3 regions of the Bacillus sp. JJ1609 genome follow, and region 2 is predicted to be linked to each of the others. Evidence: riboswitches for the same ligand, from Rfam matches in the RefSeq annotation. Region 2 holds a riboswitch; each other region holds the start of a gene.
What was found. A riboswitch is a leader RNA that binds a small molecule or an ion and turns the genes downstream of it on or off. The one in region 2 is predicted to bind thiamine pyrophosphate.
Positions count from the first base shown of each region.

Region 1: another riboswitch for thiamine pyrophosphate. It lies ahead of V7654_RS19070 (ABC transporter substrate-binding protein); the one in region 2 lies ahead of V7654_RS19850 (3-oxoacyl-ACP reductase).
Region 3: another riboswitch for thiamine pyrophosphate. It lies ahead of thiT (energy-coupled thiamine transporter ThiT); the one in region 2 lies ahead of V7654_RS19850 (3-oxoacyl-ACP reductase).

Region 1 covers NZ_JBALSS010000027.1:5,727-10,230, forward strand. Annotated here, with positions in the region: gene V7654_RS19045 (TRAP transporter permease) at 1-44, shown strand, start outside; gene V7654_RS19050 (hypothetical protein) at 119-340, opposite strand; gene V7654_RS19055 (NUDIX hydrolase) at 472-1,089, shown strand; gene V7654_RS19060 (DinB family protein) at 1,103-1,588, shown strand; tRNA gene V7654_RS19065 (tRNA-Val) at 1,747-1,819, shown strand; TPP riboswitch at 2,060-2,168, shown strand; gene V7654_RS19070 (ABC transporter substrate-binding protein) at 2,288-3,280, shown strand; gene V7654_RS19075 (thiamine-binding protein) at 3,295-3,585, shown strand; gene V7654_RS19080 (ABC transporter permease) at 3,585-4,346, shown strand; gene V7654_RS19085 (ABC transporter ATP-binding protein) at 4,346-4,504, shown strand, end outside.
Region 2 covers NZ_JBALSS010000028.1:54,972-59,475, reverse strand. Annotated here, with positions in the region: gene pepT (peptidase T) at 136-1,368, opposite strand; TPP riboswitch at 1,528-1,636, shown strand; gene V7654_RS19850 (3-oxoacyl-ACP reductase) at 1,756-2,517, shown strand; gene thiM (hydroxyethylthiazole kinase) at 2,620-3,444, shown strand; gene thiD (bifunctional hydroxymethylpyrimidine kinase/phosphomethylpyrimidine kinase) at 3,437-4,255, shown strand; gene thiE (thiamine phosphate synthase) at 4,252-4,504, shown strand, end outside.
Region 3 covers NZ_JBALSS010000008.1:202,462-206,965, forward strand. Annotated here, with positions in the region: gene feoB (ferrous iron transport protein B) at 1-915, opposite strand, end outside; gene V7654_RS09750 (FeoA family protein) at 915-1,139, opposite strand; gene thiT (energy-coupled thiamine transporter ThiT) at 1,455-2,054, opposite strand; TPP riboswitch at 2,162-2,268, opposite strand; gene V7654_RS09760 (histidine kinase N-terminal domain-containing protein) at 2,824-3,954, shown strand; gene V7654_RS09765 (dicarboxylate/amino acid:cation symporter) at 4,089-4,504, opposite strand, start outside.

The DNA of each region.
Region 1 (4,504 bases), on a different contig from region 2:
TAAAACGAGAAGACAAGGTTCATCCAAAGACCGCAAGTTATTGATATTGTGAAGAACACTCACCAAAAGCATAGCAAGTTAAAAATCGTAAGGAGTCCTCGCATTGGGGGCTTCTTTTTTAGCTTGTTTTTCTGAACCTTTGTTTTTCCGGCATTACAGAAAGAACATTTTCAAACTTGAAAAGGCGGTTATCATTGCGAAGGAAACAAAACGCTTTGAAATAGCTTCCATGCAGTTCTTTCACAATGATTTTACGATGCGTAATTTCGTTGTTCGCCGCCAGGTATATCATTTCAACTGGCTGATTGTCACTAAGTGACTTTGTAAGCAGACGATTCATGTTTTCACCCCTTAGTATTTATATTTACATTATACCCGAACATTCGTTCTTTATTCAATAAAATAGGAACTAATGTTCGTTTTATTTTCAGGGAAAAATGGTATAATTTTTATAAAATGGAGGTATGGATTATGGAAACTGAATTGCTGAGAATATTTGATGAGCAAGGTAAGGAAATAGGCACTGCACCAAGGTCTATAGTACATATAGAAGGACATTGGCATGAGACCTTTCACTGCTGGTTTACTGAGAGGATAGCTGGAGAGGACATTATTTATTTCCAAATCCGTAGTTCTGTTAAAAAGGATTATCCAAATCTATTGGATATCACTGCTGCTGGCCATCTTTTAGCAAATGAAGATGCTTTTGATGGTTTAAGAGAGGTTAAGGAAGAGCTGGGAATAGACATTGAAATGGAAGAATTATTTTCCGTGGGTACAATCAAGGCTTCACTCGTTAGTTCAAATTTTATCGATAAAGAAATGTGCCATGTGTATGTGTATAACAAACATGTCCCTTACGAGAAATACAGCCTGCAAAAAGAGGAAGTCTCAGGAATAATAAGGACCAGTCTGGATCTTTTTGAAAAGCTCTGGTTTGGAGAAGTGATGGAATTGGAGGCAGAGGGTTTTACACTAAACCGCGATGGACAAAAGCAGCCTCTGGTATTGAAGGTAGTAAAAGATCAATTTGTCCCGCATGAGGATGAATATATTAATAGTGTAATCAAAGCAATAAGGGAGATTTAGAGGGGGATGCTGAATGAAAATGATGTTTCACTACAATTGGGCAGTCCGGGATGATTGGTATAAGTGGTGTGAAGGAGTTAATGAGGAAGAGCTGCACGCTTCCCGGACAGGAGGAGTGGGAGGTATATTACAGACCCTTTTTCATATTATTGACGTGGAATGGAGCTGGATTCGCTTGCTTCAGGGAAAAGATGATTTCCAGGAGAACTTTGAGCTTTATAATACCTTGGATAAGGTGAAGGGATTGGATGCCAAATTTAAAGCCGAGGTAAAAGAGTTCGTTCTTGCCTGGAATGATGAGATGGAAAACCGAATCTTACAGCTTCCACAGTCAGATGGCAGCAGCGTTACCTTCACCTGGGGTGAGATTATGAGACATACTCTTGCACATGAAATACACCACATCGGGCAAATTTCAGTATGGGCAAGGGAGATTGGGAAGCAGCCAGTGACAGCGAACTTCATCGGGCGCGGCCTTTTTAAGAATGAAAAAGTTTAGTTCGGTTTTTTATCGACTAAAATCAGCTGGAACCGTCATCGAGCTTTATGAGAAACGATAATCGTACTATATGTCTGATTTGGAAAATTATATTGACATTAGAATCATAACATTATATATTAATAAATGTCCTCGCTAATAAGGACAAACAGAATAACGATTCCTTAGCTCAGCTGGGAGAGCGCTACCTTGACAGGGTAGAGGTCGCTGGTTCGAACCCAGTAGGAATCATACTTTTATGAGAAGCGTGAATTCCTCGAAATGGGATTCACGCTTTTTTTTACATAGGAATTTTCATCTATTCTGAAATGTGGGAAGCAGATAATTGGCTATTCAATCCCTTCAAATTTTGGGTTGATTTTTAAAATACTATCTTGGTTGAGGAATTCTTGTGGAATTCTAAATAAGCTATTTTTATTTTCCTAGACGAATCAAAAAACTTTATATATAGTAGAATTGACAATTGGAGAATTGGAAATGTAGGGGAGCCGGTGGTGCCGGCTGAGAAAGTGTCCAAAGATGCTGACCCTTTTAACCTGATCTGGTTAGTACCAGCGTAGGGAACATCTTCTGATAGACGTTTTTTCGTTTATTATGGATTTTTTCATGCGCTTGGGATTCCCCGAGCGCATTTTTCTGTTTCATTAAAGCCTTCTTTTCCAACTTCATTGTCAAGTAAAAACGGGAAGAGGGAGAATCGTGAAGAAGCTATTAATTTTGTTTTCTGGGTTTTTATTAATCTGGAGTCTTGCCGGCTGTTCATCGAGTGAACCGACAGCCAAGGAAAAGGGCTCACTGAAAAAGGTATCCATTGTGCTTGACTGGACTCCAAATACGAATCATACAGGAATCTACGTAGCAAAGGAAAAAGGATACTTCAAAAAGCATGGATTGGATGTAGATATTCTTTTACCTGGTGAAGCGGGAGCTGACCAGCTGGTTGCATCAGGGAAGGCTGAGTTTGGTGTAAGTTATCAGGAGGGGATTACCCAGGCAAGGATACAGGGAATTCCTCTAGTATCGCTGGCAGCTGTTATTCAGCATAACACTTCAGGCTTTGCTTCTCCGAAAGCCAAAAACATAGTTTCACCAAAGGACTTTGCTGGCAAAACGTATGGAGGCTGGGGTTCACCCATTGAAAAAGAAGTGATCAACTCGATAATGAAACAGGAAAATGCTGATATAGAAAAAGTGAAAATTGTTAATATGGGCGATTCAGACTTTTTCACAGCGGTAAAAAGGGATATTGATTTTGCCTGGATTTATTATGGGTGGACAGGTGTAGAAGCAGAGCTAAGAAATGAACCAATCAATATGGTGTATTTAACAGATTACTCGAAGAAGCTTGATTATTATACACCGGTCATCAGCACAAATGAAAAGATGATTGAGAATGACCCGAAAACCATTAAGGCATTCATGGCAGCGCTCACTGAAGGATATCAATTCGCGATTGATCATCCATCTGAAAGTGCTGATATCCTGATCAAGGCCGTACCTGATCTGGACGAAGATCTGGTTAAGAAAAGCCAGGAATGGCTATCTCCAAAGTATCAAGATGATGCTGATCACTGGGGTGAACAAAAGCTGGAGGTTTGGAAGAATTACAGTGAATGGATGTTTGAAAATGGTCTTCTGGAAAAGGAATTGGATGCTGAAAAAGCCTATACAAATGAGTTTTTACCAGAATAGGGAGGAAATGAACAATGGCGAATGCACTTGTAAGTGTACAAATTATCCCAAAGGCTTCTTCAACAGAGGAAGTTATTCGTTTAGTAGATGAGGCAATTAGTATTATTGATCAACCTGGAGTGATATATGAAGTCCATCCTCTGGAAACGACAATGGAAGGTGAGCTTGAAACACTGTTGTCGGTGATTGCGGAGATGAATAAAAAAATGGTGGGATTAGGCTCACCTAATGTGATCTCACAGGTGAAAATCCTGTATCAGCCAACTGGAATTACAATGAATACACTGACGGAGAAGTACCGCTAATGAAATCAATCTGGAATAAGGGTTGGAGACCATTTTTGGTTCTCCTCCTTTTCTTCTTGTTTTGGGAAGGGATTACCCGATTTAACAGCATCCCTGAATGGCTATTACCCGCCCCCTCGGTCATAGTTGAAGAAGCCATGGCGAGTTATTCATTATTTTTACCCGATATCGCGGCAACATTGCAATTGTCAATCGCCGGGCTTTTGCTCGGGTCAGTGATTGGTTTCCTGATTGCGGTAATGCTGCACTTAGTTCCTTCGTTGCGGAACGCAATTTACCCCTTATTAATATTATCGCAGAATGTACCAATAATCGTATTGGCTCCATTATTAGTGATTTGGTTTGGATTTGGTTTTATGCCGAAATTGATTATCATTATTTTAGTTTGTTTTTTCCCAGTTACGGTTGCTTCGTTAGATGGGTTTAAGAATGTCCCTGCAGATCTTAAGCATTATATGAGAATGTCAGGTGCTTCTGCATTTCAAACCTTCACGAAGGTAGAGCTTCCAAATGCACTTCCGCCACTTTTTTCAGGTTTGAAAATCGCGGCTACTTACAGTGTAATGGGAGCCGTTATTTCTGAATGGCTCGGAGCGGAAAAAGGAATTGGTGTATTCATGACCTTATCGTCATCTGCGTTTCGAACAGATCGTGTGTTTATTGCGATTTTCATCATCATATTTTTTAGCATGCTGTTCTACAGTATCATCATGTTAATTGAAAAGATGATGATTAAATGGCTGCCTGAAGGAGAAAAGTGATGAAAGCAAAAATTAAGCTCGTAAACATTTCGAAAGCCTTTAAAGAAACAGGCCTAGTACTCGATCAGCTTTCCTTGCATGTGAATGAAGGGGAATTTGTTTCAATCATAGGTCCGTCTGGAAGCGGGAAAAGCACTATTTTTCAATGTATTGGCGGT
Region 2 (4,504 bases):
ATGCCCCACAGAATTAAATCCACCTAAGACCACAGACCGATTTAACACATTAAAGCACTGGGGGTCAGACCCCCAGTGCGGTTATGCGTTAAAGTGCCGGGGGTCTGACCCCCGGCGCGGTGGTGTGTTAAAGTGTTATGCTTTGGCTTCGAATAGTTTGGCTATTTCGACGATTGTTTCTACGGATTTCAGCATGTTGTCGACTGAGATGTATTCGAATCGGCCGTGGAAGTTTTCGCCTCCTGTGAAGATGTTTGGTGTAGGCAGCCCCATATAACTTAGCTGGGAGCCGTCTGTACCGCCGCGGATTGGCTTCACGATCGGCTTGATGCCGAGGTTTTCCATCGCTTCGTATGCAATGTCGACGATTTCCTTAACTGGCTCGATTTTATCCTTCATATTATAGTACTGATCATTCAATTCCAGGTGGACGCGGCCTTCACCGTACTTATCCTTCAGTTCGCTAGCGATATTCTCGAACAAATTCTTTCGAGCCTGAAAGCTGTCACTGTGGAAGTCGCGGATGATATATTGCAGTTTCGTTTCTTCAACATCGCCAGTAATGGAGCTTAAATGGAAGAAGCCTTCATATCCTTCCGTATGTTCTGGAGCTTCTTCTGCCGGCAGCATGCTGTGGAATTCCATCGCGAGTTTCGCGGAGTTGACCATTTTTCCTTTTGCTGTACCCGGGTGTACATTCTTCCCTTTAAACGTTAGCTTCGCACCTGCTGCATTAAAACTTTCATACTCCAGTTCGCCAAGCGGGCCGCCATCGATCGTATAAGCGAATTTAGCATTAAACGCTGCTACATCAAATTTATGAGGTCCTCTGCCGATTTCTTCATCAGGTGTAAAAGCAACCCTGATCTTGCCATGCTTAATTTCTGGATGCTTAATCAAATAAGCCATCGCAGTCATGATTTCAGCAATGCCAGCTTTATTGTCGGCTCCAAGAAGGGTAGTGCCATCCGTAGTGATCAATGTGTGCCCTTTATATTGCGGAAGCTCTGGGAAATCCTCAGGTGATAGAACTATATCCTGCTCTTTATTCAGGACAATTGCATCGCCGTTAAAATTTTCGATGACCTGTGGATTGACGTTCTTTCCAGTAAAATCAGTCGCTGTATCAACGTGAGCAAGAAAGCCGATCGTCGGTACATCTTTATCTGTAGTGGCAGGAAGCGTGGCCATCACATAACCGTTCTCGTCAATCGTGACGTCCTCCATGCCGATCGTTTTCAATTCTTCCACAAGCATATTGGCAAGCGTTAACTGGCCTTCAGTCGAAGGGCAGCTTTCACTGTTTTCATTTGATTGCGTATCTACTTTTACATAAGAAGTAAATCTTTCAATAATCTCGTTTTTCAATTCCCTTCATCTCCCATTCTTGAGTATATTTTCATATTATCATATATCTGATTGAACACAATTTGTATTGGGTTATAAAAATTGTTCTTAAAAATAATAAAATCAAATCCCTTTACATATATAAATGTTAAGGCTACTATGAAATTAATTAAATATTCGTTGTACTACTAGGGGAGCCCTGTGTTGGGCTGAGAGGAAAACATTAGTTTTTTGACCCTTTGGACCTGATCTGGGTAATACCAGCGTAGGAAAGTAGTGAGAGATGTTTTTTTCCCTTACATTGCTTTTAAGCCAGGTCCTATTATGGATCTGGCTTTTTTATGTTTTGGCTGTGTTAAATATCAACAGTCTAATTTAACAAAGCCTTATTTTAAGGAGGTTAAAAAAATGGAATTAAAAAATCAAGTAGTTCTAGTAACTGGCGGCAGCAGAGGATTGGGTGCAGAAACGGTTAAGGCTTTTGCAAGAGAAGGCGCGAGAGTCGTAATCAACTATTTTCAAAGCGAGGAAAAAGCAAGGCAGCTAGCCGAACAAATTGGGGATGCCGCACTAGCTGTCCAGGCGGATGTGAGGGATTCCGAACAGGTTCAAAACATGTTCTTGCAGGCAAAGGAGCACTTTGGAACACCGATTACCACCGTGGTAAATAACGCTCTAGTCAGCTTCAAGTTCGACCCTGTTACGAATAAGGATGCCTTTTCCGTCGGCTGGGAGGATTACCATGCTCAGCTTGAAGGTGCCATCAGAGGAGCGTTGAATACCATCCAGTCCGGACTTCCTGATATGAAAACATGCCAGTTTGGGAGAATCATAAACATTGGCACAAACCTATTCCAGAACCCTGTTGTCGCCTATCATGACTATACGACGAGCAAAGCGGCCTTACTTGGTTTTACCAGAAATATGGCGAATGATCTTGGCAAATATGGCATCACCGTCAATATGGTTTCGGGCGGTTTGCTAAAAACAACAGACGCAAGCTCCGCTACTTCTGAGGAGGTTTTCCAGTTGATCCAGTCATCGACCCCCCTTAGAAAAGTAACGGACCCAGCTGAAGCTGCAAATGCAGTTGTATTTTTTGCATCTCCATGGGGGCGAGCGGTTACGGGGCAAAACCTTGTAGTTGATGGCGGACTTGTCATGGACTAAGAGAATTGGAAATAGAAGAACAAGAAGTTAAAAGGAAGTCCCTAGTTTTAAATTACGTTGCACTTAGAGGTTAGTTCGCAGTAATCAAAAGGAGGAATTGTCATGGAAAAATCAGAGGTCGTTAGTTTGCTAAAAAAGGTACGCACCCAAAAACCGCTGATTCATAACATCACGAATGTCGTTGTCACCAATTTCACCGCCAATGGCTTGCTTGCGCTGGGGGCATCGCCAGTCATGGCTTATGCTGCTGAAGAAGTTGCCGAAATGGCCGCAATGGCAGGGAGTCTTGTGCTAAATATCGGAACCTTGAATTCGACAGTGGTTGAGTCGATGCTGATTGCCGGAAAAGCAGCAAATGAGCATGGAGTGCCTGTCATTCTTGATCCGGTCGGCGCAGGGGCCACGGCTTATCGTACTGAAACTGCTTTGAAGCTTATGGAAGAATTGGAGATTTCGATTATCAGAGGAAATGCAGCCGAGATCGCAAATGTGGCCGGTGAAAAATGGGATATTCACGGCGTGGACGCTGGCGAGGCAGTTGGGGATGTCATCGAGCTTGCTGTTTCTGCCGCGAAAAAATTGAATACAGTCGTTGCGCTAACTGGAAAAGATGACATCATCACCGACGGAAAGCTGACATTCATTGTCCATAACGGACATCCGATCCTTACAAAGGTAACCGGTACTGGCTGCCTGCTAACTTCAGTCATTGGCGCGATTGCGGCAGTCGAAAAAAACCCGCTCACTGCAGCAGCTGCAGCAATTGTCATCTATGGGGTAGCAGCAGAAAGAGCAGCAGAAAAATCTGCAGAAAAGGGAACTGGCAGCTTCCAAGTAGAGTTTCTAGATCAACTGTACAAAGTAAACGAAGATGACATCCTAAACTATAGTTCTTTTACCAAAAGGGGGACAAAAGAAAATGTTTAAAGCTCTGACAATCGCAGGATCTGATAGCGGCGGCGGGGCAGGCATACAGGCTGATCTGAAAACATTTCAGGAACTGAAGGTATTTGGCATGTCTGCGCTGACAGCAGTAACAGCCCAGAACACTCTTGGCGTCCAGGGCGTTTACCCGATGGAGCCAGAAGCTGTCGCAAAACAGATTCAATCAGTAGGGGAAGACATTGGCGTTGATGCATTGAAAACTGGGATGCTTTTCAATGCCGAAATTATTGAAGCTGTCTCTGGAAAAATAAAGCAATTCCGCTGGGATAAGGTCGTTGTCGATCCAGTGATGATTGCGAAGGGCGGAGCACCTCTTCTTCAGCAGGAAGCTGTATCGGCAATGAAAAAGTATCTGCTGCCTGTTTGCTTAGTGGTTACCCCTAATATTCCGGAGGCAGAAGTCCTGACAGGTATGTCGATTAAAATCATCGATGACAAAAAGGAAGCTGCCAGAAGGATTCATGCAAACGGAGCAAAATATGTGGTCATTAAAGGCGGTCATGATGATAATCCGAAAGAATCTGTTGACTTGCTTTTTGACGGCACAGAATTTGAAATATTTTCGAGACCAAGAATGAATACAAGAAACACTCACGGAACCGGCTGCACGTTTTCAGCAGCGATTGCCGCCCAGCTTGCGAAGGGAGCTGCTGTGTATGAAGCGGTATCTGTGGCGAAGGAATTCATTCAGGCCGCGATCGCGGAGCCGTTAAATATCGGCAATGGGCATGGGCCAACGAACCATTGGGCCTTTAATCTTAAAAATAAAGTAGAAAGCAGGCTGACGCCATGACAAGGATAAGTCCGGAACATATGGAAAGCTTGCTTAAGGTTTATTTTATAGCAGGCAGTACGAACTGCCTGAAGGCTCCTGAAAAAGTTTTAACTGAGGCTATAGAAGGCGGGGTCACACTTTTTCAATTTCGCGAAAAGGGAGAGGGCTGCCTTCAAGCTAAAGAAAAACTTGAACTGGGTAAAAGACTGCAATGGATCTGTAAGGAAAACGGCATCCCGTTTATTGTGAATGATGATATTGAATTGG
Region 3 (4,504 bases), on a different contig from region 2:
GAAACCCAGCCAATCAAAGGTAAGCATGAACATGACATACATCAAGAATAAGAAGATAGGAATCCCCAGAAATTTATTCGTTACAACCATATCAACCTTCTCGGTTAACGGAACTTTTTGATGATCAGTTTTTGAGCTTGATGATGAAACAATATTATCTATTGTTTCACTTCGTTTTCGATAAATGACCTGGTCAAGTGCTTGCCTGTCACCTGAAATTCTTGCATGGGAGGCTGCAACAGATTCGATAAGGGTATCTAACCCTTCCAAAGCCAGATCATTTTCCAGATAACTTTTCACATACGGGTTACCTTCGAACAGCTGAAGTGCCAGCCAGCGTACGGGAAGATTTGTCCGTCCGTCCAACATGGTACCCATCTTAAGGATTCCATCCTCGATGGCTTTTCCATAGTATACGAGGTTTGCCTTTCCGCTTCGGACAAATTTACCTGTCACCATTTCAGCGAGCTCATCGCAGCCTTTGCCAGTCCTTGCCACTACTGGAGCTACTGTCACACCCAGTGCTTCAGAAAGTTTATCAATATCAATTTTTATGCCGCGGTTTTTAGCGACATCCAGCATATTCAACCCAATAATGACAGGAGCGCCATATTCCATAAGCTGGAGGGTTAGGTGGAGATTTCGTCTTAACTGAGAAGCATCAAGGATATTAAGCAATTTTTGAATCGGCTCGTTCAGAAAAAAATTCGTGACGACTCCTTCATCCTTCGAGAGTGGATTAAGTGTGTAGACACCTGGAAGATCAATCAGCTGATCTTTGCTATTTTTAAATATACCTATTTTTTTCTCAACGGTTACACCGCTCCAATTGCCAACATATTCATATGAACCTGTTAAATTATTAAATAGTGAAGTTTTGCCTGTATTGGGATTCCCAATGAGCGCAATGTTCATCATACTCGCTCCACTTCGATTCTATGTGCTTCTTTCCTGCGGATTCCGATGCATTGGCCGCAGGACTCGACCATCACTGGACCGCCAAAGGGAAGGATGCACTTCACGCATACTTCAGCACCCTCCGCAATTCCTAAATCCAGTAATCTTCTCCTGACAAATTTGTCAGCACCAGCAATATTCAAGATCCGGCCCTTTTCTCCAGCCTTAAGTTTTCCCAGCATCGCCATCACCTTTTTTTGTAGATTGAAAGTTTAATAATAATATAATTGAGAATGATTCTCTTTATTATTTAATTTTGTTCCAGTGGAATAATAAATAACATTTAATTGAGAATGATTATCTTTATTTAATCAATATGAAAGAATTACAACTGTGACATAAATCACAAATAGAAATTTAATTGATGTTTTTAATAAAATCTCCACATGATTGACAATATTTTTTAAAGCTGTTAAATTTCGTCCCAAAATGATTATATACCCTAATTGGTATATAAATAAATACAAAAAGAAGAGCTTTTCAGCTCTCCTCACTTTTTACATTGTTTTTTTACTTACATTTGCAAATTGAACCATTCTTGACGGTGCTGCGCTAATAACAAGAATGACGACAATCGCACTTAAAATCATGCTTGGGAGCATATAAGTGCCATTATAAATAAAGGAATATAGCCATGCTGACTGTCCTTCAGGTGCATAGCTTCCGAAGAAAATCCATCCGGAAAGAAAATGTGAAATAAAACGAAGCGCACTGCCAATAAAGGTACCTGCTATGACAAGAGCCATCCATTTTTTCTTGTTCCCCTCTTGCATGCTGGCTTTTACTTGGGATGCGAATATTCCTGCCAATCCCAACAAAGCAAAGGCAACGAGATAATCAAGTATTCCCTGTACCGGATGATAAATTTGTGACATTCCAAGAATAAATTGTAAAAGTCCAAATAAAAAGCCTGTAAGAACTCCACCCTTAACTCCCCAGCGGAATGCCATTAGGAAAACAGGTACCATCGCAATTGATACCGATCCGCCTTGTGGCCAAATCCTTGAAAATAAAAATCCTGAAAATAAATCCAGCAAATAAGCCAGAGCGGAAAATACTGCAACTTCCACTAAAAATAAAGTTTGTTTTTGTTTCATCATTGTTCCTCCTTCTTTTCAGAATGAGGTCCGTTTCCAACACGCCTTTTCTGCTTCAGAAACAAAAAAAGCAATCAGGGGATCGATATAGGATTCCCATGATTGCTTTCCTATCGCATCCACATTCCTACGCTAGCATTAACTAACAGGTTCAAAGGGTAAGAACTCGGGCGCTCACTCTCAGCTGCAATTTGCAGCTCCCCTTGTGGTCATATTTAATTTCTCACCTATGAATATACTATTTCTCATTGTTAATAACAAGTAAAATCTTTTTATTAAAGGCTCTGTTAAACTTGTCTGTTGATTTCCGCTCCTGGCACTCGCTTTCCGCGGAAGAAGTATGAAAAAGCTCAAGAGCCAGCTTTTTCAAGGACAAATTCTTCTAGGGGCGTCAGGTGAGCCTCCTCGTCGCTTTGCTCCTGCGGGGTTAAATGGTCCTTCTGACGGATCATTTCAACCTAGGTCTCACCTTGGCCGCTGATCCCGCAGGAGTCGAGTGCCCTCCGCTCCAATCAACAGGTGCTTATAATTAACATTGAACTACAACAGAGCCTTAGTAAAATTCAGTTAAACCAGGTAAATTAGCGCGGTAATGTCGAATATCTATATAGACAAAAATTCCTTTCATATGATAAAAAACTCGGTCTTTTGTCACATTTTTGCCTGTTCGACGCGTTTCTCCGCATCTTCTTATTATTCGACAAAGGGATTTACGATTTTTCAACGAATGTTTTAGAAACGGAAAAGTTAAACTGGGGGACTTAAAAAAATGCTGCCAATAACACAAAACCGATTGCTTAGCTTCCTGACTAGTGAAAAAGAAAATCTGATTGCCGAATGGAATGAAAATTTAATCGTATCTGAAGACGATCCATATAAACAAAAAATAAATAAGAATGCCGAAGATATGTACGCAATTATCATCGCGGTCTTTACAAAAACGAATGAAGAGCTTGATGAACATCTTCAAAAAATAGCCTTTACCGTAGGAGAGGAACGAGTACGCTCTGATATCAATATTGGAGATTTTGTATATAACGTGAACTCCGGGCGTTCTGTCATTTACAAGCATTTGCACAAACTGAATGTGGAATGGGAGGAACTTCAAGGCACTATTAATAGAATCAACTACTGTTTTGATACTTTTCTTTATTACGCAGTATCCTATTATAATGAACAAAAAAATAAAATCATCGAGGAAAAAAACGAATTCATTGATTCAACACATAAGGACAGATTGACCTTGCTTGGACAAATGACCTCGAGTTTTATTCATGAATTCCGAAACCCATTAACTTCGATTCAGGGATTTATCCAGCTTTTAAAATCAGACCATCCCGAAATGAAGTATCTGGATATTATCTCCAGTGAATTAGAACAATTGAATTTCCGCATTTCCCAATTTCTACTTTTATCGAAAAAAGAACTGATTGGTAAAGAGAAAAATCTATTCTCCTTGAACAAGATGATCGATGAAGTATTAAATTTCCTTTATCCAAGCATCTTAGATACAAATGTCAGGATTGTAAAGAATGTCGCAGATGACATGGAATTATTCGGTTATGCGGATGAAATCAGACAGGTACTCATCAACATTATCTTTAACGCCATTGATGTTTTAAGCCAATACCGTGAGGATCCAAAGATTGAAATCAAGGGATTTTTTGTGAATGACACTCATATAAAATTAGAGATTGCCAATAACGGGCCTGTAATTCCTGACAATTTACTGAAGACGATATTCGAACCTTTTGTAACAACAAAAACCCTTGGAACCGGCTTGGGTCTTTTCGTCTGCAGGGAAATTATTGAAAAGCATAAAGGGATTCTTGCATGTTCATCAGAACCTGAAAAAACATCATTTATTATTTTGCTGCCACTCACCGGTAATGAAAGCTAATAATCTTATAAAAGCATAAATGAAAGTGAAGTGTGACTTCTGCTAAAGAGGTTCCAAACAAAAATAACCTTGATCACAACCTCAATAAAAGCCCGTCCTTTATAAAAAAGGAACGGGCTTTTTAGGTCATCGTATTATTCTGTATATTCTAATGAACGTTTTTCATTCATCCTTTTCACTCTAAGTTTTTCACTCTTTACTGCATGCTTCTTTTCTGATTCAGCCACAATGACTGCACATGCTGCGTCACCTGTAATGTTGACAGCTGTACGCGCCATATCAAGCAGACGGTCAATACCGAGAATCAACCCAATACCCTCAACAGGCAATCCGACAGACTGCAGAACCATTGCAAGCATGATCAACCCTACTCCTGGGACACCCGCAGTACCAATGCTTGCAAGGACCGCTGTTATTACAACTGTTCCAAGTTCAGCAAGTGTTAGGTCTACTCCATACACCTGAGCAATAAAGATTGTTGCAACCCCCTGCATGATTGCCGTGCCATCCATATTAATCGTCGCACCCAACGGCTGTACGAAACTGCTGA